4 regions of the Photorhabdus antumapuensis genome follow, and region 1 is predicted to be linked to each of the others. Evidence: predicted binding sites of a transcription regulator. Region 1 holds the regulator's gene; each other region holds the start of a gene.
The links. The regulator LexA, encoded in region 1, represses DNA repair genes until DNA is damaged. The targets are predictions, from matches to a motif close to TNCTGTATGTACATACAGNA.

Region 1 (7,529 bases):
AATTTATACCTAAGCTATTCATTTACATTCAGCATCCGAAAGTCCCTCTATTTTAACTATTCCCCAAAAACTCAGGTAAGCAAATAAGATAAGCCACCATACTTTAATCTGAGTTTTGTGATGCTGCTCTCACAACAAAAAACTGCCAGTTCCAATAGGATTGATCAGCTTATAAAAACATTCTTGAGGATTTATTAGCTTGAGTTATTCAGAATAGGTCTATTCTTAATATGTGGACAGATTCTATTGTCAATACTTATTAAACCTACTAAGTAAGGAAGAATTATATGCCATCAAGAAGAGACGTCATAGTTGGAGGATTAAGTCTTGCTGCTGCCGGTACGCTATCCGCTGTATCCTCAGCCAACGCTGCAACTGCTAACATAAAACTGACAGGAACCTACAAAACAAATAGTGCAGAAAAATCCCTGGATATTATTAATCTTTATGACTTGGAAGAAGAAGCACGCAAATTGATTCCTGCGCCCCAATTTGGCTATATCAGCGGCGGTTCAGGTGATGAATGGACTCTACGTGAAAACACCAGAGCCTTTGACGATTTCCAAATTATTCCCCGCTATCTCGCAGGAGTAAAAGAGCCTGACACAACAACCGAATTGTTCGGCAGTAAAGTGGATATGCCTATTTTCATTCCCCCAATGGCAGCACATGGGCTAGCTCATATGACCGCTGAATTGGGAACCGCGAGAGGCGCTGCCGCTGCCGGTGCCCTGTTTACTGCACAAACTCTGTCTAATTCATCTCTTGAAGAGATAGCAAAAGTGAGTAACGGCCCCAAATGGTTTCAAATTTATTTTACCAAAGATATGGGTATTAACCGTGAACTGATACGCCGAGCCAAAGCTATGGGGGCAACCGCAATCGTCTTTACAGTCGATTTAGAGTGGAGTGGTAACAGAGAAACAGATAAACGTAATAAATTTGTTTTCCCACGCTCACTGCCATTCCCTAATATCCCCGGCGTTCCCGTAGGGGCAGCATTATCAGAGATTACAACACTATTTAAACGGGATCTTGATTTCAATGATTTGGAGTTTCTTGCCAAAGAATCGGGCCTTCCAATCATCGTGAAAGGCATTCAATCTGCCGAAAATGCTAAAGAGTGTGTTGACCACGGAGCCGCAGCGATCCAAGTTTCTAACCACGGTGGCCGACAGTTGGATACTGTCCCGGCAGCAATCGCTTCATTACCAAGCATTGTTGAAGCTGTTGGATCTAAAATTCCAGTCTATCTAGACGGAGGCATCCGCCGCGGTACCCATGTGTTTAAAGCTCTCGCATTAGGTGCCAAGGCTGTCGCTATCGGTAGACCCATTTTGTATGCGCTGGCATTGGGTGGAGCACCCGGCGTAACTTCCATTTTAAACCTACTTAAGGATGAGCTGAAACTTAGCATGAAGCTGGCAGGATGCGCAGCCATTAAAGATATAGAGAGAAAATTTATTAGTTTGATTTAACCAATGAACTGATAAAGCAAATATTGGCCCCGTTTCACTTGCAACAGGTGATTTCAGGAAACGGGGTAAATTATGTTAGCTTTAGAAGTAATAGCTCCCATAATGAAAAATCCGTTCTCTCACTTTGCACCATTATTTCCTATTATTAATGACTTACTTCCCCTTGAAATGTTCTTCAAGGGGAAACATTTCATGTAAATATTAATGGAGTATACGAGACGCTGACAGCTCGGTAATATCAAATTCATAACTTTGTTGTTCTTCCATGTTGCCGCGTAAAACATCTTCCACTAATGCAGAAAAACCCGTCATCATCTGCCTTTCCATAATAACGCCTTTTGGTTCAGGCCACGGCAAACTAGCAATTGGCCAGTCACAATGTGACTTATAATAATTAAATTGCTCCAGCCGCCCTTTAGCCCGGTCAAAATCATTACTCCAGTAAGCATTGCCTAGCCGAAAGTTAGTATAAAACTCATCAAAACCACCGAAGATTTCATAAATATAATCAGCCGTTTTCAGCATATTTTTCCATGCGACTTCTTCACTGATATAACCGGCACAAAAACAGTTACGACTTAAAACGATTGCAAGCCACAAATCAAATCCCCACACTAATGCAGGTGGACGTCCATTAATAGATTTGGAACATTTATGAATATAGTCAGGTGTTACTTCAACTAATTTGGCAAGTACTTTAAACATTTTCCCATCACTAAGAGCGACATCAACAGCAAAATGTTTTGAATGTACCCCCTCCCATAAACCCGTTAGCATCTTCATATACCCTTCTTCATCAATAATTCCCCAGTCGCTGTATAATTGGGATTGATGTTCCTGGGTCGGAGATAATGGAAGCAGACAGTAACGATAGCTATCATGGGCAACCCGTGACTGTAGAGGATAGTGCTCTAGCGTTTCACTCCAAAAACCTAGCCAATAGTCACTAACAATATTTAACCGTAATACTTGACGCTTCTCTTCTGGTAAAAGAGACAAACCTGCTTGTTGATAATAACGCCGTTGTTCCCATTCAGGACGCTTAACAATGCGATAAATAATAACCGAGAGTAACATTACTCCAAATAATGCTACACCTCCTACTTGTGCCAGAAGTAAATAGTCGGTATCAGGGACAGATACATTACCTATTATAAATAAAACAATTGCTACAGATAATACAATACCCATACATACCGCAATTACAAATAAAATATTAATCAACGCATATAATGCACTTAGAAAAGGTAACTTTCTTTTTTCATAGATAATATGCTTCATTACCTGATAGCCTTTAACAGGGAACTGTCTATAATGAGGCTGATTTTGTAAAAGCTCTTTCATCACAAATGCTTCCTTTCCGAAAATTATCTGTCATATACGATAATTCTTGTCTGTATTATCATAAACTTCAAGGAAACATTATTTTTGCTACTGAGTACCAATTTAGCCAAATTAACTCCATCAGGGGACAATCGCAAGGAACTTTGCTGGATAATATTTTCTATTGAAGAAACATGATATACCTAATAGATTTCGAGTTGCAGTGCGGCGGCAAGTGAACGAATCCCCAGGAGCATAGATAACTATGTGACTGGGGTGAGTGAAAGCAGCCAACAAAACAGCAGCTTGAAAGATGAAGGGTATAACATCACAATATTATCATCGTACTGGTTGTAAGGAGCGCAATGAAATTGATTAACCAAAAAAAGTTACTGGAACAGGCCGAAGTTATTTGCCAGGCTCGTGGAGTCCGCTTTACTCCGCAGCGGCTTGAGGCTCTGCGTCTAATTTCAGAGCAACCCGGGGCAATTAGTGCTTATGATTTACTGGATTTGCTACGAGAAGCAGAACCACAGGCTAAACCGCCTACCGTATACCGGGCGCTGGAATTTCTGCTGGAACAGGGTTTTATTCATAAAATAGAATCCACCAACAGTTATGTCCTATGTCACCATATTGAACAGCCAAGCCACACCTCAGCAATGTTTATTTGTGACCGTTGTGGTTCTGTTACAGAGCGAGATGGTGGAACCGTTGAATCCGCCATCCAACAGTTAGCAAAAACAGCCGGGTTCAGTTTACGTCATACCGTCATCGAAGCGCATGGCTTATGTTCACCTTGTGAAGAGATCGAATCCTGTACTAAACGAGATGAATGCCAGCATGACCACAGAATTGAAGGAAGTAAAAAGAAATAGATAGTAAGTAGATACTTACTTTTGGTACAGAGTCAGACTGGAATAAACAACCGCAGAATCACGTTTAAGATAATCACAACGATAAATTCAACAACATGATTCTGCCGGAATATTGCAATTCTTTAACAATCTCAAAAACAACAATTTGATATTTTACTATCAGGACCAGTTGCCGTTACGAATCACCCCAACCGCCAATCCTTCAATTGTCAGGCCCTGTTCACTCAAATCCACCACAATTGGCTTAAATTCGGGGTTTTCTGCCAGCAATTCAACTCTATTGCCAGTCTGTTTAAAACGTTTTACCGTCACTTCATCTTCAATGCGGGCAACAATAATCTGCCCATTGCGAACATCTTGTGTTTTATGCACAGCCAGCAGATCACCATCCATAATCCCAACATCTTTCATAGACATTCCGCTGACCCGCAACAGGAAATCCGCACTTGGCTTAAACAGTGCGGGATCAACCTGATAATGACTTTCAATATGCTCCTGTGCCAACAGTGGTTCACCTGCGGCTACACGGCCAATTAACGGTAAACCAGATTCTTCCAACAGCAAACGGATACCCCTAGATGCCCCTGCAACAATCTCTATCACCCCTTTACGAGCCAATGCTTTTAAATGCTCTTCAGCCGCGTTAGGTGAACGAAAACCAAGACGTGCTGCAATTTCAGCACGCGTTGGCGGCATACCTGTTTGCGAAATATGGTCACGCACCAAGTCATAAACTTGCTGCTGCCTGGCGGTAAGTGCTTTCATTTCGTCCCCTGTTTGTTTATACAGTCAATATGTGAGTATATACAGCTAAATAACGATTGGGAACCTACCAAGGTAGAAAATCAGCCAATTATAATATAATACCTAACTATTAAACCAAATCAGGCCATAAAATAGCGCCAAAGGATGGTCCCCCAGACAATTAATGACAATATCATCGTTAGAAAGACAGCCGCCGATCCCATATCTTTCGCGCGACCGGACAATTCATGGAACTCACTGCCAATACGGTCAACAACTGCTTCAATAGCACTGTTCAGGATTTCCATAATCAACACCAGCATCACTGAACCAATCAGTAAAATGCGCTCAATGGCGCCGATATCCAGATAAAATGCAACCATCATAGCCAATATCGCTAAAATTATTTCCTGACGGAAAGCCGCTTCATTTTGCCATGTCGCCCTAATGCCCTTCACCGAATATACGATTGCTTTAATGATACGGGCCAAGCCCTTGGATTGATTCGCCATAAATTATTCACACCAAATATGAGGTTATTTGACACTTTCCACTCTTATTATTGCCTTAACACAACAGATCTCAACCCCCGTTTCTGATATGCTGGCAACGTGTTGCTAACAAGAGGCTTTAAGATATTTATGTCAAGTTGGCGTAAAATATATTATAAATTATTGAATTTACCACTAAAAATACTGGTAAAGAGCAAACTTATCCCCACAGATCCTATTACTGAATTGCGGCTCGATACGACACGCCCGATTCTGTACGTGCTGCCGTATCACTCTAAAGCAGACTTACTGGCATTACGTCAGCAATGTCTTGAGCAGGATCTGCCGGACCCATTAAATTCACTGGAGATCGGTGACACTGAACTTCCCAGCTATGTATTTATCGATAATGGCCCACGTGTATTCCGCTATTGTGCACCAAAGCAGGAATCCGTAAAAATTTTCCATGCTTATCTAGATCTGCATCGCAATAATCCAAATTTGGATATTCAAATGCTGCCAGTTTCTGTCATGTTCGGCCGTTCCCCCGGACGTGAAGGGCAGAGCACCCCACACTTGCAGCTACTCAATGGTATCCAAAAGTTCTTTGCCATTCTCTGGCTAGGCCGAGATAGTTTTGTACGTTTTTCAAACACAGTATCTCTACGCTATATGGCAACTGAGCATGGCACTGACAAGACTATTGCCCATAAGCTGGCTCGTGTGGCACGAATGCACTATTCACGTCAACGCCTGGCAGCCGTTGGCCCACGCCTGCCAGTTCGGCAAGAACTGTTTAACAAATTGCTGGCTTCAAAAGCAATAGAAAAAGCAGTCTCTGATGAGGCCCGTACCAAGAAAATCTCACATGAGAAAGCCCGACAGAATGCCATTAACATGATGGAAGAGATTGCTGCGAATTTCTCTTATGAAACGGTACGGCTGTCAGGCCGTGTACTAGGTTGGACCTGGAACCGCCTGTATCAAGGGATCAATGTTCACAATGCTGAACGCATCCGCCGTCTGGCACAGGATGGTCACGAACTGGTTTATGCGCCCTGCCACCGTAGCCACATGGATTATTTACTGCTCTCCTACGTGCTCTATCATCAGGGTTTAGTACCGCCCCATATCGCCGCTGGCATCAACCTGAATTTTTGGCCAGCAGGGCCAATATTCCGCCGCCTTGGTGCATTTTTCATCCGCCGCACGTTCAAGGGTAATAAACTCTACGCCACGATATTCCGGGAATATCTAGGTGAATTATTTGCCCGCGGTTATTCTGTTGAATACTTTATGGAAGGCGGTCGCTCCAGGACAGGTCGTCTACTCGATCCCAAAACGGGTACGCTGTCCATGACGTTACAGGCGCTGTTGAGAGGCGAATCACGCCCAATTACTATTATCCCGATTTATATCGGCTACGAGCATGTGATGGAAGTTGCCACCTACGCCAAAGAGCTGCGTGGTGCAACCAAAGAGAAAGAGGGCTTTTTCCAGATGATACGCGGTTTGCGCAAACTTCGTAATCTGGGGCAAGGCTACGTGAACTTTGGCGAACCCATCCCGTTGATCCAATACCTTAATAATCATGTTCCTAGCTGGCGCGATTCTATTGATCCAATAGAATTCCATCGCCCCGAATGGTTCAATCCGACAGTCAGTCAACTGTCTGAGAAGATTATGGTAAACATCAACAACACGGCGGCGGCTAACGCCATTAACTTGTGTTCAACTGCCCTGCTTGCGTCACGTCAGCGAGCACTCACTCGTGAGCAACTGCTTGAGCAACTGGATTGTTATATACAGCTCATGCACAATGCGCCCTACGCTGCCGATGTCACTGTACCAAAGAAAGCCGCGGAGGAGTTGCTAGAACACGCTCTGCAAATGGATAAGTTCGAGGTAGACAAAGACAGTATGGGCGACATTATCATTCTGCCACGTGATCGTGCAGTTTTGATGACCTACTACCGCAACAATATTCAACATCTATTAGTACTGCCATCACTGATTGCCTGTATCGTTATTCATCATCGCCGTATCAGCCGCGAAGCGTTATTAAGCCAGGTCGCGATCATTTATCCACTACTTAAAGCCGAGCTGTTTATGCGTTATAGCAAAGCAGAGCTGCCAGAAGTGGTTAATACGCTGATCAACGAACTGACCCGCCAGTGCCTTATCTGTAACAAGGAGCATGGCATGTTGGTGCTTAATCCAGCGCGTATCCGCCCCCTGCAATTGCTGGCAGCCGGTATCCGTGAAACACTGCAACGTTATGCCATCACACTCTCTTTACTAAACGCCAACCCAGTAGTCAGCCGGGGAGTGCTGGAAAAAGAGAGTCGGATGTTAGCGCAACGTTTATCTGTATTGCATGGCATCAACGCACCTGAATTCTTTGATAAGGCAGTATTTACTACGTCGGTAAATACGCTGCGCGAAGAAGGTTATATCAGTGACAGTGGTAATGCGATTACAGCAAATACCCAAGAGCTGTACCAGGTATTAAGTGAACTGATGTCACCTGAGATTCGTCTTACTATCGAGAGTGTCAGTTTGCCACCAGAGCATAACGATACCGAAGAGAGTGCTAAGGCAGGATAATCTTCTGA
Region 2 (7,529 bases), on a different contig from region 1:
ATGTTGATATCACCGGGAATTATCGCTTTCATGTTATGCCGCAGTTTTGACCGAATGTTAATTGTCGCTGTCATTGCATCAGTCAGTTCCTGTGTCCTGGGTACTCTGATCAGTTTCCACATTGATGGTGCAACGGGGCCATGCATTGTTATTGTCCAGGCTATCTTCTTTACGCTAGCACTGGCTTACAGTCAGATAAAACTTGTAAGAACAAAATCCAAACGTAAAACGTATCAAGCAGCCCTACAAATCTCTAACGAGTCCAATCAATAACAAAAAGGGTTATATCTGTTTTGAGATATAACCCTGTTAATCATCTTTTTTACCTGATCATATGTTTTCTCTGACTATAATTGTTCATAAAGTAATTGACGACGTAGAGAGGTGAACCATGTGGCAGACAGTAAATCGTTTGTTAAACGAACATTTCGGGGTTGCTGAAATTCACGATAAAACTGAGTTAGCCGGAGGGGATATCCACCAAGCTTGGCGAGTCACACATGGAAAACGACAAGTTTTTGTCAAATCAAACCTGCGGGAAATGCTCCCTGTCTTCAAAGCAGAATCAGAACAGCTTGAACTCCTGGCACGCAGCCAGACTATCCGTGTTCCAACTGTTTATGGTATTGGCAACACGCGTGACCACAGCTTTCTATTGCTTGAATTTCTGCCTTTAAAATCTTTTGATCCTCACAGTGCCTATTGCTTCGGTCAACAACTAGCAAAACTTCATCAATGGAGTGAGCAACCCCAATTCGGCTTTGATTTTGACAATATGCTGGCAACAACTCCACAACCTAATGGCTGGCAACGACGGTGGCACCAATTTTATGCGGAAAAGCGGGTTGGTTGGCAATTACAAATCGCAGCAGAAAAAAACATGATATTTGGTGATATTGATAATATCGTTCAAGCCATAAGTAACAAACTTCAACACCATCAGCCACGACCTTCTCTCTTACATGGCGATCTCTGGCCAGCTAATTGTGCTTCGTTGGATGATCAAGCCGTTGCCTTCGACCCAGCCTGTTATTGGGGAGATCGTGAATGTGATTTCGCTATGTTACCGTTATACCCTGATTTACCAATGCAAATTTTTGATGGCTATCAGAGCGTATGGCCACTCCCTGCCAACTTTATTGAACGGCAACCTGTGTATCAGCTCTATTATTTACTTAACCGGTGTAATCTGTTTGGCGGTGATAATCTTATTGCGGTTCAAAATATTATCGATAATATTTTGACTGAAAATAGCTAATAAATGGGGAATCAAGCTGCGAAAACCTTTATTCCGCAGCTATAGCCAACCGGAGAATCTACCAGCCTAAGATTTTCAATAGAAAATAAAAAATTGCACCGATAATTACCGGTGAAATATATAAGATATAAATCTGACTGAACAGTGTATGACGAGGAAGTTTAATTTTTAACTCCATCTGTTCTCTTGTCAGGCCATCATTGCCTTTAGCTTTCTCAATAATAAGCTGATCTTCAATGTTTTCGCGTATAAACTTCACTTGTCTATACATCCGTTGACCTGACGCACTCATAGCAAGGCCGAAAAAAATAAGAAAATAGATAATCAGAAAACCAAGCGTTGATCCGGTAAAACCAGCCAGACGATCAGGTGTTGGTGAATTTTTCCAGAAGAAATCCAGAAATGGGGTATTAAAACGCACCATTTCAGCCATCATTTTCAGGAAATCATCCAAAACAGCATTGATACCATTACCTTTAATGCCATGCAACCAGGCAAGGTTGATCACAGAAACAATAGTCGATAAAAGTGCCGGAATAAAAATCACCCAACCTAAAACTCGCTTAATAACAGCGATGTATCCGGCTTTTTGGTAAGTCATCGATACCCCTCATAGCAATAAGTAGATTTTATTTTTAGCTAATCATAGCCCATCAATCACCAAATTTAACTTTATATTTAATTAAGCATTTCTTACCATGTTCCCGTTCAGGAAAGGATTTCATCTACTGATGATTGTTACAATCAGCTTTCGCCAACTGTCTGACCAGAGAGAGATATTTAAATGTCTTTTCATTTACCAATAAAAGCAGCCATTTTTGATATGGACGGTTTACTGATTGACTCTGAACCCTATTGGACCCAGGGAGAAAAAGAAGTATTTAGTGAGTTAGGTCTGGATTTCTCTTTAGCAGAAAAACTACCAGATACTCTTGGGTTGCGCATTGACCAGGTTGTAGAGCTTTGGTACCAAGCCTCTCCCTGGCAAGGGGCATCAAAATCAGACGTGGAACAGCGAATTACCAACCATGTTATCGATTTGGTAAAAGAAAACCGTCCTTTACTCCCAGGTGTTGAATATGCTCTAAACCTTTGCCGCAAACAAGGACTGAAAATCGGCCTGGCCTCTGCTTCTCCACAATATATGCTGGAACAAGTACTCGAAATGTTTAACCTTAATCACTATTTTGATACTGTTGTTTCTGCTGCCAAATTACCTCACAGTAAACCCAATCCCGAAGTTTATTTGCACGCTGCTGAGCAATTAGATGTCGCTCCGATAAATTGTGTAACCCTAGAAGATTCATTCAATGGAATGATAGCAACGAAAGCTGCAAGAATGCGTTCAATCGTTGTGCCATCCGCTCATCATTTTGATGATCCACGTTGGGTTTTAGCAGATATTAAACTGCGCTCACTCGAACAACTCACTGTAATGAACATTATCTGATTATAATTTTAGCTGCCATCATCTGTGTCGATGGCAGTTTCTTATTGTTCACACAATAGCCATGGCGCTTATATCTTATTCTGTCAAATAAAAATTTGATTAAATATTAACGTTATATATTAATAAATAAAATATTTTTGCTTTTTACCCTCTATCTTACCCACATAAAACCCACTATACTTCGCCGACTGTATGGATAGACAGTTATTAGTCAGAGGAATTTATGACCGCAGAAGGGCATCTTTTATTTTCAGTTGCCAGCATTATCTTGGCACACAAGCTAGAAATAACACCAGAGATAGCTAATGGAGACTTGTTGCATATGCTACCAGGGGTGCTGCTTACTGCCTTGTTACCCGATATCGATCACCCTAATTCAACCTTGGGTAGATTATTCAGATTTATCTCCATTCCCGTAGCCAAACTCTGTGGTCACAGAGGATTTACTCACAGTTTACTTGCTCTCATATTAGGGATTACTTTATTTTGGCTAAAAATACCGGAAGAGTGGCTAATTCCAACTGATTTTTTCCATGCCATGATTGTTGGCTATTTGAGCCATCTGATTGCAGATATGCTAACACCTGCTGGTGTGCCGTTATTATGGCCAATCAAAATACGTTTCTGTCTACCTGTGCTTGGCAAGCAAGGAAATAAGAAAGCAGAAAGGTTTATTTCTGCCCTATTAATCGTCATTGCTGTTTTCCTACCAGAAGATATTGGATATTCTATACTTTTTTATATAAATCGTATCAAAAATCTCTATTTCTAATGCTCTGACTGACTAAAAATAAACCTTAAAAGTCATATTTATTATATTAAATTCGATATAGTTATAAATAAGAATAATTTTAACTGGTACTATATCCCCCAACTGCTTGTTGTAATGTGTTCGTTTACAAACTTACACGATTCAATACAGCTTATGACTTAACTAAATTGAATTCTGGAGTTTGGGGATGAATTTACCACTCATTTCGAATGTGCTCGTTTTCGTAGCACTGCTTTTGCTATTGTCAAAAGCCAGTTCACGGCAATGGAACCTGTCGAAAAAGGTTTTTGCGGGTCTTGCCATTGGTATTATTTTTGGCTTGGCACTGCAACTAATTTATGGCTCTGATAATATCATAGTGAAGGAATCAATATCATGGTTCAACATTGTAGGTAATGGTTATGTACAACTTCTACAAATGGTCATTATGCCTCTGGTATTCGCCTCTATTTTGAGTGCAGTCGCCAAATTACACAAAGCATCTTCTCTAGGAAAAATCAGCTTTCTGACTATCGGAACGTTGTTATTCACTACAATGATTGCTGCGCTTATCGGTATCATGATTATCAACCTGTTCGGCCTGACTGCTGAAGGTCTGATTCAAGGTCCCCAAGAAACAACACGTCTGTCTGCTATCGAAAACAACTATGTCAGCAAAGTTTCTGATTTATCTGTACCACAATTGATTTTATCTTTTATTCCTAAAAATCCGTTTGCAGATTTAACTGGCGCTAATCCAACTTCTGTTATCAGCATTGTTATTTTTGCAACCTTCTTAGGTATCGCTGCCCTGCAAATGTTGAAAGATGATCATGAGAGGGGGGAACGCATATTAGCCGCTATCGACACTATACAGGCATGGGTAATGAAACTGGTTCGTCTGGTTATGCGCTTAACGCCGTATGGTGTTATGGCCCTGATGACCAAAGTTGTCGCCAACTCTAATATCCATGAAATTGCAAAACTGGGGACCTTTGTTATCGCATCCTACATTGCACTAGCGCTAGTATTTGTTGCTCATGGGTTTCTACTCTCTCTCTTCGGCATCAATCCACTTAGATTTTTCAAAAAAACCTGGCCAGTGCTGACCTTTGCATTCACCAGCCGTTCCAGTGCAGCCAGTATTCCACTGAATGTCGAAACCCAGACACTCCGTATTGGTGTACCAGAATCAATCGCCAGCTTTTCAGCATCTTTTGGGGCAACAATTGGTCAGAATGGCTGTGCCGGGATTTATCCTGCCATGTTGGCCGCAATGGTTGCTCCAACAGTTGGCATAAACCCACTCGATCCGATGTGGATCGCAACACTGGTTGGCATTGTCACTATCAGCTCTGCTGGCGTTGCTGGTGTGGGTGGCGGTGCTACATTTGCGGCACTGATTGTCTTACCCGCAATGGGACTACCTGTAACGTTGATTGCTTTATTGATTTCTGTTGAGCCTCTCATTGATATGGGCCGTACAGCACTGAATGTAAGTGGTTCAATGACTGCTGGTACTATCACCAGCCAACTGATGGGACAAACTGATAAAACTATCTTCGATCAGGAAGAACACGCTGAATTAAGTCAGCTATAATTTAACTGTAAAAAAAGCCGGGATTTTTCCCCGGCTTTTTATTTTATTCACAATATTATTTATTCAGGTATTGCCCACTACGCAGCGCTTCAATACGTTTGTCCAATGGTGGGTGAGACATAAACAGCTCACTGAATGTTTTTGATTTACCATTAATGCAGAACGCCATCATACTGCCTTCTTCCTGCGGTTCATAACTGGTTTTCAGACGCTGTAAAGCAGCGATCATTTTCTCACGACCGACCAACTTAGCAGAACCTGCATCTGCATGGAACTCGCGATAACGGGAGAACCACATTGTGATAATGCTCGCCAGAATACCAAATACTATTTCCAACACCATTGAAGCAACCATGTAAACAATCGGATTGCCAGAGGAGTTACCCTCTTCCTCGTCACTATTGCCAGACAGGAAACTTGATACAGCCTGAGCCAATAGACGGGAAATAAAGATAACGAAAGTATTTACTATCCCTTGCAACAAAGTCATCGTCACCATATCACCATTAGCAATATGACTAATCTCATGAGCAATAACAGCTTCTGCTTCTGCCCTACTCATGTTATCCAATAGACCGGTACTGACAGCAACCAGAGAAGCATTACGACGTGCTCCGGTCGCGAATGCATTAATATCAGGCGCAGCATAAATCGCAACCTGGGGCATGACAATATTGACTTGTTCCGCTTGACGGCGAACAGTTTCAACTAACCAATGTTCAACTTCATTTGCTGGCTGTTCTATGACCTGACCACCGACAGAACGCAGGGCCATCCATTTGGACATCAATAGGGAAACAAACGCTCCACCGAAACCGAACAGGCCAGCCATAATCATCAGACCTTGTACACTACTCCCCTGAATTCCTGTCAAAGAAAGTATTATCCCGAACACCAACATAACAGCGAGGTTAGTGAGGAGGAACAAAACAATTCGCATCATAAAAACCGGCTTCCTTTATTAATAATCAATGCAATTTCAGAACTACTCTATAAATAAGGCTGTTCTCGCTATATTCAAGGCTTTTAACTTGTTAAGCGATAAGATCAACACAACTTTACAAAATCATAAAAAAACCCGCATTAGCCTAACACTAATTGTTTAAACAAAATACTCTAATACCCGGTGTAGTGCTGAAAAAATGTGGAACAATTCATCCTGCCAGAAAAGAAAAAAAGAAAAAACACCTTAAAAAGGCTGTTCATATTACTGAAAGCCCAACATCGTTCACTCAAAACATCCCAAGCGAACGATATTGGACATTAATCATTAACAGGCTTTAATCCATTATTTTACTTAGATTTAGCTAACATTTTCTCATCAGGTTGGTGCGCTAAATCAAGTGCAATCTTCACTGACTCATCAAGATAGGGATCTGGCCCTTGATAATCTTTAGGTAAATCATCCAGTAAAGTTAACGGTTTTTTACCCTCGCGTTTAAAGCGATCATTTATGCGATTCAACTTCAGAGCATCCGCTTCTTTATTCTCTTTCTCTCTTTGTGCATAGTTCAGAGAAACAATATTTTTATGCTCTTTCATCGCTTTATAGCGAGCAATGTCCTCATTGATATACTTGAATTCTGGATCAGTTGTAATACGAGCATTGTGAACGGCATTCAACTGAGGAACCAATGTAGCAATAATTTTAGACCCTGTATAACGGGCAGGAGGAATGCTATCCCAAGGCAAAGCATTATCTTCGAAACTTTCCCCGGTTTCTGCCGGATCAACCCCCGTAGGCATTACGATATCAGGAGTAACCCCTTTACGCTGAGTACTGCCGCCATTCACACGATAGAACTTCTGAATCGTATATTGGACAGAACCCAGTGATGGCCAATCAGGACGCATCATTTGATCATAAATACGACTCAAAGAACGATATTGCTGAACTGTACCTTTACCAAAAGTCGGCTCACCGACAATCAACGCTCGACCATAATCCTGCATTGCTGCGGCAAAAATTTCAGAAGCAGAAGCACTAAAATGGTCTACCAGAACAACCAAAGGCCCTTTATAGTACACCACTTCATCAGTATCAGAATCCTGACGAATTTTCCCATTATTATCTCTGACCTGGACAACCGGGCCACTTGGGAGAAACAAGCCTGATAAAGAAACCGCCTCTGTCAGTGCACCACCACCATTGCTACGCAAATCAATGACAATAGCACTGATATGCTGTTTGGTCAGTTTTTGTAATTGAGTTTTGACATTATCAGTCAAACCAACATAAAAACCGGGGATATCAAGCACGCCCACTTTTTCCTGACCAATTGTCTTAACCGACATCTTCACAGCCCGATCTTCCAAACGGATCTGTTCACGAGTTAAAGTAACAGTACGTGGTTTTGCCCCTTTGGTATCAGAAATAACCTCGAGCCGTACTTTACTCCCTTTAGGCCCTTTAATCAGCGCAACCACATCATCCAGACGCCAGCCAATAATATCCACCATAGACTTTCCT
Region 3 (7,529 bases), on a different contig from region 1:
CCGGTTCATCTTGCTTCTTTACGTGAATTTACGTCATGGCGGGCAGAAATTGATGGTAAGGCTGTCATTGTGTGCTCTACGGGTATTGGTGGCCCGTCAACCTCTATTGCTGTTGAAGAATTAGCGCAATTGGGGGTGCGTACTTTTTTGCGTATCGGTACAACAGGTGCAATTCAGGAAAATATCAATGTTGGTGATGTGTTGGTGACTACCGCTGCTGTTCGTTTGGATGGTGCCAGCCTGCATTTTGCTCCGATGGAATTCCCGGCGGTTGCTGATTTTGAATGTACGACTGCTTTGTACGAAGCAGCAAAAGATTTGGGTGCAACGGTACATGTGGGGATAACGGCCTCTTCCGATACTTTTTATCCCGGTCAGGAGCGTTACGATACCTATTCTGGCCGGGTTGTGAGCCGTTTCAAAGGCTCAATGGCTGAATGGCAGGCGATGGGCGTCATGAATTATGAAATGGAATCGGCAACTTTATTAACAATGTGTACAAGCCAAGGGCTACGTGCGGGTATGGTTGCTGGTGTCATTGTTAACCGTACTCAGCAGGAGATTCCTAATGTTGAATTACTTGAGAAAACAGAAAGTAACGCATTGGGGATTGTCGTAGAAGCTGCTCGCCGTTTGTTGTAAATCATACTTTTTGGGCCGGAGTATTCCGGCTCACTCTTATTTTAAAGAGAAATCTGTTAATGTTTTAATACCTAACAACTCATTAAAAGTCATCATGATCACAACATCTTTATTGCACCCATCAGTACTTCCCCTCAATGGAGGGATTAATTTTCGTGATTTAGGCGGTAAAAAAGTAGCGAATGGTGGAAAAATCAAATCAGGTTTACTTTTCCGCTCAGGTTCTCTGGATCGCTTAACAGAAAAAGACCAATCTTTCCTGGAAAATAGAAATCTCTTTCAAATCATAGATTATCGTGATACCAGTGAAATAGCGGATAAGCCCGATTTGGTATGGAATGGCGCTAATTATCATCATGCCCCGGCCAATCCATTATCTGAGGAAGTGAATGCGAATCTGGAGAAGTTGACATCAGATATGTTGGAACAATTTGATCCGCAAACATTTATGTTCCGTCTTTATGCATTACTGCCTCTGAAAAATTCAGCCTATAAGACATTAGTTAAATTACTGCAACAACCGGAAAAAGGTGGGATAGTCCAGCATTGTGCGGTAGGTAAAGACAGAACCGGTGTAGGTTCTGCGCTGGTATTGTTTGCTCTGGGGGCTGATTTGAATACGGTAATGGAAGATTATTTAGTAACTCACTTTACTCTGGCTCCTTACCGTGAATATTTATTAAATGAGCATGCGAAAACCATGAGTGATGATGTAGTTGATAAATTCGCTTATGTTTATTCCGTGAGAGAAGAGTTTTTAATGACGGCATTAAACAGTATTAACCAACATTATGGCAGTGTAGATATATGGCTGGAAAAAGATCTTGGCCTTGATTTTTCTGCTCGTAAGAAATTACAAGGTTATTTCCTTGAATAAAAAGTTGGTTTAATTCTGGTTAATGCAGCGGTGGTTAAATTGAATGTGGTATTAATCAATACAGGAATATGAATTTGAGTCTTCATGAAATAGTTGATCTGGTAATCGCTTTTGTTAAAGCTCATGATACCTGGATCATGCCGATTGTTTTCTTGCTTGCTTTTGGTGAATCTCTGGCTTTTTTCTCTTTGTTATTACCTGCAACGATCATATTGCTTGGATTGGGGGCATTAATAGGCGAAGGTGGTCTTAATTTCTGGCCAATTTGGTTGGCAGCAGCAGCAGGGGCTTTTTTGGGCGATTGGGTATCTTATATTGTTGGCGCCTATTTTAAAGGTGATATTAGTAAAGTTTGGCCGATTTCTCGTAAACCACAACTACTGACACGAGTGCACCATTTCTTTGAACGTTGGGGTATCTGGAGCATTTTCTTTGGTCGATTCTTTGGGCCATTCCGTGCAATTGTGCCATTAGTCGCAGGTATTTGTACCATGCCATTGCGTTATTTCCAGATAGCGAATATCTGTTCTGCACTTATCTGGTCTTTTGGGGTATTAGCTCCAGGCGCGTTTGGTTTGCAATGGTTAGTGCAATGGGTGAGTTAATTGAGAGCAGCTTCGCAGACTGAACCATCTGTATAAATCATTCTGGACATCTATACAGTAGCAATTTAGTTTATCTGGTCGAAGAGTGTAATAGAGGAAATACCGGTGGGTATCCAGTTGTTATATACGTTGATAGGTGCTCTTGGCGGCCTGTTGGGCGGTGGTATTCTCGTTTGGTTCTCCGTTCATCAACGTATTCAACAGCAAGAATTGGAATTACGGAAATTGGACAGCCAGCTTGCCGTTGCCAGTGAGAAACTTGAACAATCAGCTTATTGGCGTGTTGAATGCGAGCAATTGAACCAGGAATTGCGGGCTCAAAGAGAAGTTAATAGCGTGCAAGAATCTGAACTGCGGGAAGTGACTACACGCTTGGAAGAGAGTCGTCTCGCGGCTGAAGAGAAGCAGCGGTTGCTGATCAACAGTGAACTACGTTTGAATACTCAATTTGAGAATTTGGCTAATCGTATTTTTGAACAAACGGGCCGCCGTACGGATGAACAAAATCGGCAAAGTCTCAATACTCTTTTAGCGCCATTTCGTGAACAGCTTGATGGCCTTCATCGGCAGGTACAGGAAAGTTTTGGTCAGGAAGCCCGTGAACGGCATACTCTTGCACATGAAATCCGTAACTTACAGCAACTGAATGTCCAGATGGCACAGGAAGCTATCAATCTGACAAATGCCCTTAAAGGTAATAATAAAATTCAGGGAGATTGGGGAGAAGTCGTGTTATCCCGTATTCTGGAAGCTTCTGGTTTACGAGAAGGGCATGAGTTTTGTACTCAGGTTAATATCAAGGTAGAGGGTAACCGCCGTTTCCAACCTGATGTTATTGTTCATTTGCCGCAAGGGAAGGATGTGGTCATTGATGCCAAGATGTCACTGGTCGCTTATGAGCGTTATTTTAACAGTGGCGATCGGCATCAGCAGGAGTTAGCCCTTCAAGAGCATATCGACTCGATTAAAGGTCATATTCGTGGTTTGAGTCGCAAAGATTACCAACAGTTGCCCGGACTGAAATCGTTGGATTATGTATTGATGTTTATTCCGGTTGAACCTGCTTATTTGGTTGCGCTTAACAAGGCGCCTGAGCTGCTTGATGAGGCTCTTAAACACAATATTATGCTAGTTAGTCCATCAACATTGTTGGTTGCTGTGCGTACTATTAATAACTTGTGGCGCTATGAGTATCAAAGCCAGAATGCGCGTTTAATCGCGGATAAGGCCGCCCGTATGTATGATAAAATGCGTTTGTTTGTCGATGACATGCAAGGTTTGGGGCAAAGCCTGGATAAGGCTCAACTTAATTATCGGCTGGCAATGAAAAAGCTGACCGAGGGACGTGGCAACCTGATCAGCCAGGCAGAGAGTTTTCGTAATTTAGGTGTTGAAGTGAAACGTCCTATTGATCCCGAACTGGCGGATAGGGCCAGCCAACCACCCTGTGCTAATGATTAATACCAAGATAGGGTTTTATCTGAAAGGCTGATACACTTTTATAACGCTTTGAATAAAAAATGGGCAAATAACATGGTAGACCAAACGAAACAAACCACACATTTTGGTTTCCGTACTGTAGCAAAGGATGAAAAAGCAGGCATGGTGGCCGACGTGTTTCATTCTGTTGCGGCAAAATACGATTTAATGAATGATTTAATGTCGTTTGGTATCCATCGTATCTGGAAACGTGTGGCTATTGATGCCAGTGGTGTACGCCGAGGTCAGAGGATACTTGATTTAGCTGGCGGTACTGGCGATCTGACAGCCAAATTTTCTCGTATCGTTGGTGAAAAAGGTGAAGTTGTTCTTGCTGATATCAATGAATCTATGCTGAAGGTTGGGCGTGAGAAATTACGTGATGTTGGTATTGTTGGTAATGTCAGCTATGTGCAGGCTAATGCGGAAGCGTTGCCTTTCCCTGATAACTATTTTAATTGCATCACTATCTCTTTTGGTTTGCGCAATGTTACCGAAAAAGAAAAAGCCCTGCGTTCTATGTTTCGGGTGTTGAAGCCGGGTGGACGTTTATTGGTACTTGAATTTTCTAAACCTTTGTTCGCACCGTTAAGCAAAGCGTATGATGCTTATTCTTTCCATGTGCTGCCAAAAATTGGTCAGGTTTTTGTGCAGGATGCTGACAGTTATCGTTATCTGGCGGAATCCATCCGTATGCATCCTGATCAGGATGCGCTTAAAACGATGATGGAAGAGGCTGGCTTTGAACAGGTGACTTATACCAATATGACTGGCGGCATTGTTGCACTACATAGAGGTTTTAAATTCTGAGATGGAAAGACCATCACTGAGTACAGTTATTAATTCCACACTTACGCCGGTTTTAACCGCAGTGATGGAAACATCGTTGAATTACCTGTTGTACCGTGAGCCCGTGTTAAGGCCAGCCCGTATGCGGTTGGTGAATAAAGTTTTGTCGATTGAATTAAAAGAAATGAGTACACCACTCACATTGGTGTTTAGTGAGAAACAGGTGGACGTATTAAGTCAATGGGTCGAATCTGCCGATTGTACTGTTAAAACTCATGTTTCTGCTTTGCTTAAGCTACGGGATCGCCAACAAATTTCCAAATTGCTCAATAGTGGTGAAATGGTTATTGAAGGGGATATGCAGGTTGTTCAGCAATGGTCTGTTTTGTTGGATATGGTTGAATGGGATTTGGCCCATTATCTTTCCCCTTATTTCGGGGATATTGCTGCCGAAAGTATGAGTCAAGTCATTAAAAAAGGATTTCAGTTTGTTTCCGGTTCAATGGAATGTCAGAGAAATTATCTGGCGGAAACGTTAATAGAAGAATGGAAACTGGCTCCAAATCAGCTTGAAGTGGCTTATTTCAGTGAAGAAGTTGGCATGTTGGCCAAAGATATTGGGCAAATAGAACAACGATTGGCAGTATTAGAGGAAAAATATGACTCCAGGTGAATTAAGACGCCTTTATTTGATCATACGGGTTTTTCTTTCTTACGGATTGGATGAGCTAATTCCTCGAATTCGCTTAACCTGGCCTCTTCGTTTTGGTCGTTATTTGTTGTTCTGGATCCCGAATAGACATAAAGATAAATCACTTGGGGAGAGACTACGGCTTGCCTTACAGGAATTAGGGCCTGTTTGGATTAAATTTGGACAGATGCTTTCAACGCGGCGTGATCTGTTTCCTCCAGCAATAGCGGATCAACTTGCATTGTTGCAAGACCGAGTTGCCTCTTTTGATGGTGCTTTGGCGCGTCAATATATTGAAACCGCTTTAGGGGGAGCATTGGAAACCTGGTTTGATGATTTTGAACCTATTGCTCTGGCCTCTGCTTCAATTGCTCAGGTCCATACTGCCCGGTTAAAAGAGGATGGACGGGAAATTGTTATCAAAGTCATTCGTCCTGATATTCTACCGATTATCAAAGCAGATATCCGGTTAATGTACCGTCTGGCAAATTGGGTACCAATGTTATTACCCGATGGACGCCGTTTACGCCCTCGTGAAGTTGTGCGGGAATACGAGAAGACGTTAATTGATGAACTGAATTTGCTGCGTGAAGCGGCTAATGCAATTCAACTCCGCCGTAATTTTGAAAAGAGTTCAACGCTTTATGTACCGGAAATTTATTCTGATTATTGCCGTGAAAATGTTCTGGTGATGGAGCGGGTTTATGGTATCCCTGTTTCTGATATTGAAGCATTGGAAGCGCAGAATACCAATATGAAATTGCTGGCTGAACGGGGCGTACAGGTCTTTTTTACGCAGGTTTTTCGCGATAGCTTCTTCCATGCGGATATGCATCCGGGAAATATTTTTGTCAGCTATGAACATCCTGAAGATCCGTTTTATATTGGTATTGATTACGGTATTGTTGGTTCTCTTAATAAAGATGATAAACGTTATCTGGCTGAGAATTTTATTGCTTTCTTTAATCGTGATTACCGGAAAGTTGCTGAACTTCATGTGGATTCAGGCTGGGTTCCCAGCGATACCAATGTTGAAGATTTTGAATTTGCAATCCGTACAGTTTGTGAGCCAATCTTTGAGAAGCCGCTTGCGGAAATTTCATTTGGTCATGTACTTCTGAATTTATTTAATACTGCACGTCGTTTTAATATGGCAGTGCAGCCTCAGTTAGTTCTTCTGCAAAAAACACTTTTGTATGTAGAAGGTTTAGGACGGCAGCTTTATCCCCAGCTTGATTTGTGGAAAACAGCAAAACCATTTCTGGAGGAGTGGTTGCATAGCCAGGTTGGATTGCCAGCGGTTATTCGGGCATTGAAAGAAAAAGCGCCTTATTGGGCAGAAAAGTTGCCAGAACTACCTGAATTAGTGTATGACAGTCTTCAACAGCATAGACATTTGCAAGCGAGTATTGAGAAACTATCAGATCATTTAAAAGGGCAACAGATAAAACAGCGGCAGTCACAGTATTTGCTTGGTGTTGGTGCGACATTGTTTCTCTGCGGCAGCTTGTTTTTGTTGTCTGGCTTGGCAAATATTCCTTGGTTGTTTATAGGTGCGGGTACCGTTTCGTGGTTGTTTGGCTGGTTTCGGCTAAGTAGGATTTAGTAAAATTTGTTTTAGGGCAAATTTTTTTGAAGGTCGGTTATAGTTCGTCGTATGTATAATGAACTGTTAAAATAATCCCTGTTAAATAGAGGTAAATCAGAATGGGCGGTATAAGCATTTGGCAATTACTCATTATTGCGGTCATTGTGGTGCTGCTGTTCGGCACGAATAAACTCCGTACTTTGGGTTCTGATCTTGGGGCATCTATTAAAGGTTTTAAAAAGGCGATAGGGGATGATAATCAGCCTCAACAGGCTCAAAAAACCAGTAATGACGCCGATTTTGAGACTAAAAATATTACTGAAAAACAATCTGTAGCTCAGTCTGAAACATCTGAGAGCAAAAACAAAGAGCAGGTATAAACTGTGTTTGACATTGGTTTTGGTGAGCTGCTGCTGGTTATGGTTATTGGCTTGGTGGTTCTGGGGCCAGAACGGTTACCGGTGGCAGTAAAAACGGTTGCTGGTTGGATCAGGGCACTGCGCTCTTTAGCTGCTAATGTCCAAAATGAGCTGGCCCAAGAGCTGAAATTGCAGGAGCTCCAGGAAAGCCTGAAAAAAGTTCAAGAAGAAGCGGGGTTGCAGAATTTATCCCCGGAACTACAAGCTTCGATGGATGAGCTAAAAGAAGCTGCTGAGTCTTTGAAAAAAGCATACCAAAATGAACCTGATGCGGAGAGTATGAAAGCATCAGAAATAAATGAGGTGGCACAAAAGCCGGCAGCGTCTCAGGTTGTGGCTTCATCTGAGCCTTCTGCTCCAGTGGATGATCAAGCAGCTTCTGCAACGAAGAAAAAAACTTTTGATGAAGTTAATGGTGAACACTAAAACATGGCTGTTG
Region 4 (7,529 bases), on a different contig from region 1:
TCTGGAGACAACCATTCAAAGCGTTGCTGAATAATCATCTGTTTCAGGCGAACCCACATTAATGGCTGAGACAATAGGGTACGTAACGGCAGAATAAGTACACCGCCATTTACCTGATGAATCAGACCGGGTTGTAAGTGAATTTCTCCGTTGTGAGAATGGAAGCAGCCAAATAGTTGCTCTGCTTCTATCCATTCACGATAGGCGACGCGTAACTCAGGTGTGAAATGGCTTGCTGTTGATGGTTGCCAGCTAATTTTCTGTTGCTGTATGTGATAATTGCCACCAATTTGGGGAAGTTCTTTCGTGAGTAATGGACGGAGAGATTCAGCTAATGCTGACAAATAAATATCACATTCTTCAGCTTTCAATAGCATAAAAGGCTGGCAGGAATCCATCCGGCAAAAAAGTTTCAAACCACTATATAGCCGTGATTGAACGGCTTCCATACTGGCAGACGCCTGTTGGGAAGCGGAATGAAAAAGTGCATCATAAGGAGCGCAATTCGGCAGTAATGCCTGCCAGTCTAGTTTGTTAGTGGTCAAAGTGATCGCTGTATATTGTAAAGTAGGAAAGCGTCGATTATACAAGATTAAGATATAAACCAACATGCTTGAATGTTTGCTATTGTAGACACTTCATGTAAAAAATAATTTTATTAAAAAACAGATATTAGTTAGTTTGGCTATAAGCAATTTACTAAAATAGTTGTTATGCTTATTTTTAGTTACGCTGTCACTGAGAAAGTAAGATGAAATATCAACAACTGGAAAATTTGGAATGTGGCTGGAAGTGGGCTTATCTGATGAAAAAACATCAAGAAGGTGGGCCAATTACTAAATATATTGAAAACAGTGCGGCTCATGCAGCAGTTGATAAACTCATTGAACTTGAGAGTGAACCGGTAAGGGTACTGAAATGGATTGAGCAGCATATGAATCCTGATTTATCCAACCGGATGAAACAAACTATCCGCGCTCGGCGTAAACGGCATTTTAATGCGGAACATCAGCATACTCGCAAGAAATCCATCGACTTAGATTTTCCCGTGTGGCATCGCTTATCTGCACTTTCTCAGCGACGGGGTAATACGCTGTCTGAAACTATTATCCAGTTAATTGAAGATGCTGAGCGGAAAGAAAAGTATGCTAATCAGATGTCCAGCTTGAAACACGACTTGGAAGCTATTCTGGGTAAGGAAGAGTAATTTCAGTTGTGATAGGTTGGTATCGCAACAAGCTCCTTAATCAGTTTGATATACCCGTCATCTTTCAAGTTGTCTCTTTGTTGGCTGCACTCGCTCACCCCGGTCACATAGTTATCTATGCTCCCGGGGATTCGCTCCCTTGCCGTCGCGATGCATCTTGAAATCCATAGGGTATATAAAATTTCACTATCGGTAAAAGAAAGCCCCATTTGACAATGGGGCTTTCTGAGCTTTTGATGATTAATTATAACCAAGAAAGGCTATTATTGAGCAGATTGTTATTGAGCAGATTGTGCTTGAGTAACAACCTCTTTAGTACCTTGAATTTCGATCTCTACGCGACGATCTGGTGCCAAGCAGTTGATTAAATTAGGTTTGTGAATCTTATCACAAGTAGAACCAGTGACTGGATTTGCTTTACCGTGACCTTCCGCGCTGATGCTGTCGGTAGGGATACCTTTAGATACCAAATAGTCAACTACGCTTTGAGCACGTTTCTGAGACAGTTTCTGATTGTAAACGTCTTTACCGATACGGTCGGTGTAGCCTAAAACCAGTACTTTGCCCTGATTTGGGTCGATATTTGCTAACTCAGTATAGAGTTGATCCAGATTGTGCTTACCTTCGGCTTTCAGCTCAGAACTTGCAAATTCGAACAGAACGTCAGAACGCAGGGTAAAACGTTTATTTTCAACAACGGGTGCTGGAGCAGGTGTTGGAGCAACAACCGGAGCCGGAGCAACAACTGGGGCTGCTGCTTCATCTTGGCCGAAGCGGTAAGAAACACCTACGCTCAACAAACCGTTATCAGGACGTGCACCTACTGAACCTGCATCACCGACATTGTTAACCCACTGGTAATCCAGACGAGTAGCCCAGTCTTTAGTTATCGCATACTCAACACCGATAGCGGCCAGTGGAGAAACACCGGTGTCATGATTTTTCAGATGAGTATTGGTTGTGCTGTAAGTTGCTTTGGAATCTGCCCGCCAAACCATACCACCCAGGCGAGTATAGATATCCAAGTCATCCATAATTGGATAGCTCAGTTTGGTTGCCAGTTGGAAACCGTGGGCTTTGAAGGCACCATTATTGACGCTGCCTTTGTAAGACATACGACCTAACCAGTCATAACCTATTTCAAAACCTAGGTACGGATTGGCTTGATAACCTAAGAAAGCACCTGCACCCAATTGGTTTTTGTGAGTAGGGCCATTACCGATTGCACTGGTATAGCCGTTACCGTAGAAATTTACGTCATGGTATTGGGACCAACCCAACTTACCACCGGTATACCAAGTGTTGTCTTTTGGAGCTGCTTGCGTTGCAGTTGTGAAAGCGGCCACTGCCACTGCTACCGCGATAGCTGTCTTTTTCATTTTAACGCCTCGTTATTATCATCACCCAATAGGCAATTGGCTTTGGGAGCCTTTTTACTTACTGCCTACCCCATTAGGCTATTTCATTTGCCATTCTTTGTAATAAAAGCAAACACTGAGTTGTGTTCAAATTCTTCGGTACCGTTATTGTGTGTACGCTTTGGAATTTTGCGCATTTCCGTGTTCACTATTTATCCATAAGAATGGCCTGCACTAATTTAATATCTACGAAGATAGGCTGTTGAGCCATATTGATTAAAAAACTCAGTTAGGAATACTGCACTTTCATAAAACCGATGGACCAAACAATACAAGGGTACTAAGTGCAGTAACCTTTAATGGTGTAAAGTCTACAACGAAGTTAAAAAGTTACAAGTGCCCCTTGATTAATAGAGTAAAAAATTTAAAAGATAATGTATGATTTCAGAAAAACTTTACTATTCTTTACAACTAATCTTACCTTAATTAATTGATTTTAACTGTGATTAGTGACTCTTGGTCTAAATTGGTTATTTTGTGTTATGAATATTGCAATAATTCTTAGTTTTGGTCAATGATAGTGAATGGAATGGATTTTTAGTAAATCTGATCGCGATTCAGCACGGTTGGTTTCTTTACTTACATCTTGTGGGCGCATAATAAAGCCCAGTGCATTACCTTTTTGTGCCGCAGTCTGTAATCTTACGGTATCTTTTTCCGATAACTTTGGTAACCAGCCAAGTACCACGCTGTAATTACCACTCGCTAATGCTCTTTCCATTGCTTCTACCGTTGTAATGGAGCTAATGTGATTTAATTGAATAATTTTATCTAGAGGTAATCCGGAGTTAATTAACCATTGGCGGCTCAATTTTTTATGTGGACTAACCCATAGCAACCAACGGGCTTCATTTCCTGATTGGCGTAACAAAGGTAGCAATATACGATTAATGACCGCTTGGTTATCGCTATATTGGTTATCACTATAAATCAATTCACTCACTATACCCTCTTTCACTATACCCTCTCTTTTGGCTGAATTATCTTGTGCAGGTGAAGAGGGGGATAGCCGCTTTTTGGTTGACTGATGTTTAGAAGGGTAAACCCAGGATGATTGAATGCCCATAATGAACCTCGCCACAATTAACTGTATTAATATACAGTATCTTCATATCAGGCTGAGATCAAGCCTATTTTTTCAAAGAACTTCGCAAATATTGACTGTAAATGGCTGTAAACTCATTTAACCATTGGCAGATAAAATTGGATTGCGTATGTTTTTAATTGCTTGTTCCTGTTATTTATTTTACTAATAATTGGGACAAATCTATGGATAAGAGATTTATTTGCACAAAACTCATGGAGTGATCTGTATGTTTTTGTCTGAGGTGCGTTTTACTCAACTCAAAAATGGTTTTTCTTCGTTTGGGGCATTGACAAGGAAGCCACAGTTCGGCGGTTACAGCCTGTTAGCTGATGGGATTATGTTCGCTATTATTGCTGATGGAGAATTATATTTAAGAGGAAATGGCCATGCTGAAGTATTATTTAAAGCCAGAGGAATGAAAAACTATATTTACTCGAAAAAAGGAGTGCCTGTAACTTTGCGTTATTACCAAGTTGTTGAGTCCCTTTGGCAAGATCAAGAGTTGTTATCTCAATATGCGTATTTGGCTTATCATTACTCATTTATTGAAATGGCAGGTAAAAAGAAGATGCCAGAGCGTTTGAAGGATTTGCCTAATCTTGGAATGTCTTTGGAACGTCAGTTATGGAAAGTCGGAATATGTAAAGTTGAAGATTTGCGGTTGTTAGGTGCGAAAGCCAGTTATTTAAAGCTGCATCAATATAAAAGAAATTCTAATGTTAGTTTATTACTTGCTTTGGCTGGTGCAATTGAAGGGTGCCATTCAGCCGTTTTACCGGTACAGATCCGTAATGATTTATTACTCTGGCACAAGGAATTGGCTTATTAGATCTTTATCGTGAACAGCTAAAGGAAGGGGCAGTTAACTGCCCCAGTATGTCAATCTGGTTATAATTGATTAATTTGTTTAATGATATTGACGATTTCAGGTAGCAATTCTATTAATAAACTGATTTGTTGCAATACCAGTTGTTCTTTACTATTTCTTTCTGTCGGAGCTTGCTCAATTCTTTTCACTATGTTGACAGGTATTTGCTTAATTCTATCATCGTCTATTAATATCGATTTTAATGCTGTATCGACATAACAAACAGCATCATTAAGAATATCCAGAATAGCTTTATTATCCAATTTATCTCGATGTGCTCCCAGCGCAGAGATGTAACTTAGCATGGTGTGATTTAGGCACAATAGCCGGAATGCTTTTTCTTGAGAAGTCTGGTCACTTTTCGGCTCGGCAGACATGTTTGAAATAACGGATACCAGTTCTGCATCACTATTATGGGCATCACGGCGGGCAATTCGATAGGTCAATCCATTATCTTTTCCCTGATAATATTGAACTAAAATAGCATCCAGGTAGCGACAGTTGGTGTTCATCGTCCGGTTTATCACTTGTGATAACTGGCGGAATCTCCAGTCTGGCCAAATGAAATTTACGGCTAACCAGGCGCTACCACAACCAATTAATGTATCAATGATTCTTGGTAATGCGACTTCAAAGCCTTCACCTAACAAATTGAAGCATAATAATACCAGTAATGTGATAAACAGGGTTGCATGTGCATATTGGGTGTTACGGAAGACGAAGAACAATACACCAGAAATGACAATTAACACCAGTTGCCCCTCAATAGATGGCACAAAGTAAAGGATTGGCAAGCCTATCAAGACGCCGGCAAGGGTTCCTATTATTCTCAGTGTCAAACGGCGGCGAGTAGCGCTGTAGTTGGGTTGGCAAACGAATAGACTGGTTAGTAAAATCCAATATCCATGTTGTAAGTCCAACAACTGGATCATGGTGTAGCCACTACATAGCAGAACAGACATACGGATTGCATGGCGGAACAGGGCTGATTGTGGGGTTAGGTGACGGTTGAGTCTTAGACAGATATCACGCCAGCCCGTCAAAGTTTCGTTGGATAGTTGAGTTTCATCTCTTCTGTCTTTGGAAAGATGGTATTGTCCAGAACTCATGCTTGCTAATTGTGCATCAATTGCGCGCAGGTTTTTTAGCAAATGACATAAGGCGGAAATCTTGAGGTTATGTTTCTGTTGTTTACTGAGTTGTTGTAGGGAACTTTCCAAATAGTTAAATGCACGTTCGATACGCGGATTGTGCTGGTATGGTTTGTGCCAAAGTATCGATTGAGCAATCTGTTCACATACACGGGCTTGCATAGAGAGAAGACGTTGAAAGCGGAACAGAATATCGTTGTAACGGAAAGTATGTAGTAGGCTCTGATATTGCACATGAGATGAACTTGCCCGTTCGTGAATATCTTGTGCAACAAAGTAATAATGCAGAGTGTGGTGGATTCCACGTTGGCTGCTATCGCCTTTCAGACGGGTCAGTAGGGAGGTTTTGGCTTGATTTAGCGTGTTAACTAAGACACTGTTTGCCATTGCCACATTAACGACGGATTGCTGGTATCCTTCTTCTATTATATCGGGATCAAACAGGTTAGCTTTAGCATCAAGGTAAACTGCGAGTTGTTGGTAACAACGTGCTAGATTGTCTTGTAATGGGCGAATAGGGAACAGTAAATGGCCCGTTAGGGTTAGCAGGTTATACCAGATTGCACCTGTCAGCAGTAATAGGGGTTGTTGATACCATAGTGGGAAAATAGACGAGCCAAGCATAGTATAAATTGCGATCAGCAACGCACCAAATGCAATCGTGGCATAACGTTGTCCGAGGGCTCCCAGTAAGATAAAACTGCAAGTGGATAACGCTAGTCCAATAGTAAAAAACCAGGGATAAGGGAACAGTAATTCAATAGAGGTTGAAGCGATAAAGAAAGAAATCAGCGTGATCACTAGATTACGTAGACGACCAGTCAGACGATCATCAAGATCAGCGAGTGCTGCGGCAACAACGCCCAAAGTCAATGAGATAGTTATTTTAGGCTCTTTATCCAGAAACCAAGGCACTAGTGTTGTTCCAGCCAAGGCTATTAGGATACGGTTATAATAGAGAAAATGACTGTTATAAAGAAAACGGCGCAGACCGGAGAAAACAGTTAGCACAAAATACCTCTGAGGTAATAATAACGGTCATAAATAACTATTATGATAAAAGGTTTATTAGTGATAAAAAACTCTTATAAGACATAATTCAACTATTTTTTAGGTATGGCGCTCGATAATGGAACTTAAAGCAACACAAATTGGTCAACGTCTTGCTCAGCATCCTTATAATCGGGTGCGTTTGCTGAATGCGGGTATTGAAGTCAGTGGTGAAAAGCATCAATACCTGATCCCATTTAACCAGTTAATTAATATTCAGTGCAAACGGGGTATCATCTGGGGTGAGCTAGAGTTTGAACTATCCGATGGACAAGCGGTTCGCCTTCACGGTACTGAATGGCAGCAAACTCAGCATTTTTACCATTATCTGCTTGGTGAATGGCAGAAATGGAGCCAGGAAATGAGTGATATTAGTGCTAATGTACTGACAGCTCAGGTTAGTGAAATCAACAGAATTGGACAACAGAATCGCTGGTTGAAAAAAGCTGATTTGTTCCAATTACAACAACAGATTCAAGCAACATTTCAGGCTTTACCATTGCCATTACAACGTCTGGAACAATTTGATCATTGCCGGGATGGGTATCAAATTTGTTTGCGTTGGCTTGAGAATGGCGAAAAGTGTGCTGAGAAAATCAATCTGCAATGGACAGAACGTATGTTGGAGCAACATCGTGACTTTTTTCAGCGGGTAGAAACATCTCCTTTAAACCTTTCTCAGCGTCTGGCTGTTATTAATGGTGAAAATTCAGTTCTGGTTCTTGCTGGCGCGGGTAGTGGAAAAACA

Region 2: a site for LexA is predicted at 2,895-2,914, ahead of KZ793_RS02755 (metal-dependent hydrolase). Genes of this name have one in related genera too.
Region 3: a site for LexA is predicted at 2,165-2,184, ahead of rmuC (DNA recombination protein RmuC). Genes of this name have one in related genera too.
Region 4: a site for LexA is predicted at 3,711-3,730, ahead of sulA (SOS-induced cell division inhibitor SulA). Genes of this name have one in related genera too.

What each region holds. Positions count from the first base shown of each region.
Region 1 is NZ_JAHZMK010000009.1:71,716-79,244, forward strand. It holds gene KZ793_RS01975 (lactate oxidase) at 288-1,478, shown strand; gene KZ793_RS01980 (DUF1266 domain-containing protein) at 1,680-2,822, opposite strand; gene zur (zinc uptake transcriptional repressor Zur) at 3,167-3,679, shown strand; gene lexA (transcriptional repressor LexA) at 3,839-4,444, opposite strand; gene KZ793_RS01995 (diacylglycerol kinase) at 4,564-4,935, opposite strand; gene plsB (glycerol-3-phosphate 1-O-acyltransferase PlsB) at 5,065-7,521, shown strand.
Region 2 is NZ_JAHZMK010000010.1:139,191-146,719, reverse strand. It holds gene KZ793_RS02775 (metal ABC transporter permease) at 1-273, shown strand, start outside; gene KZ793_RS02770 (fructosamine kinase family protein) at 392-1,258, shown strand; gene KZ793_RS02765 (YniB family protein) at 1,317-1,859, opposite strand; gene hxpB (hexitol phosphatase HxpB) at 2,043-2,708, shown strand; gene KZ793_RS02755 (metal-dependent hydrolase) at 2,932-3,480, shown strand; gene KZ793_RS02750 (L-cystine transporter) at 3,668-5,059, shown strand; gene htpX (protease HtpX) at 5,115-6,002, opposite strand; gene prc (carboxy terminal-processing peptidase) at 6,353-7,529, opposite strand, start outside.
Region 3 is NZ_JAHZMK010000021.1:12,994-20,522, reverse strand. It holds gene udp (uridine phosphorylase) at 1-642, shown strand, start outside; gene KZ793_RS08265 (tyrosine-protein phosphatase) at 737-1,519, shown strand; gene KZ793_RS08260 (DedA family protein) at 1,588-2,124, shown strand; gene rmuC (DNA recombination protein RmuC) at 2,290-3,585, shown strand; gene ubiE (bifunctional demethylmenaquinone methyltransferase/2-methoxy-6-polyprenyl-1,4-benzoquinol methylase UbiE) at 3,658-4,413, shown strand; gene KZ793_RS08245 (ubiquinone biosynthesis accessory factor UbiJ) at 4,415-5,065, shown strand; gene ubiB (ubiquinone biosynthesis regulatory protein kinase UbiB) at 5,052-6,689, shown strand; gene tatA (Sec-independent protein translocase subunit TatA) at 6,791-7,051, shown strand; gene tatB (Sec-independent protein translocase protein TatB) at 7,055-7,516, shown strand; gene tatC (Sec-independent protein translocase subunit TatC) at 7,520-7,529, shown strand, end outside.
Region 4 is NZ_JAHZMK010000014.1:35,577-43,105, forward strand. It holds gene KZ793_RS04725 (AAA family ATPase) at 1-545, opposite strand, end outside; gene matP (macrodomain Ter protein MatP) at 752-1,207, shown strand; gene ompA (porin OmpA) at 1,486-2,586, opposite strand; gene sulA (SOS-induced cell division inhibitor SulA) at 3,137-3,691, opposite strand; gene KZ793_RS04745 (TfoX/Sxy family DNA transformation protein) at 3,939-4,541, shown strand; gene yccS (YccS family putative transporter) at 4,601-6,742, opposite strand; gene helD (DNA helicase IV) at 6,861-7,529, shown strand, end outside.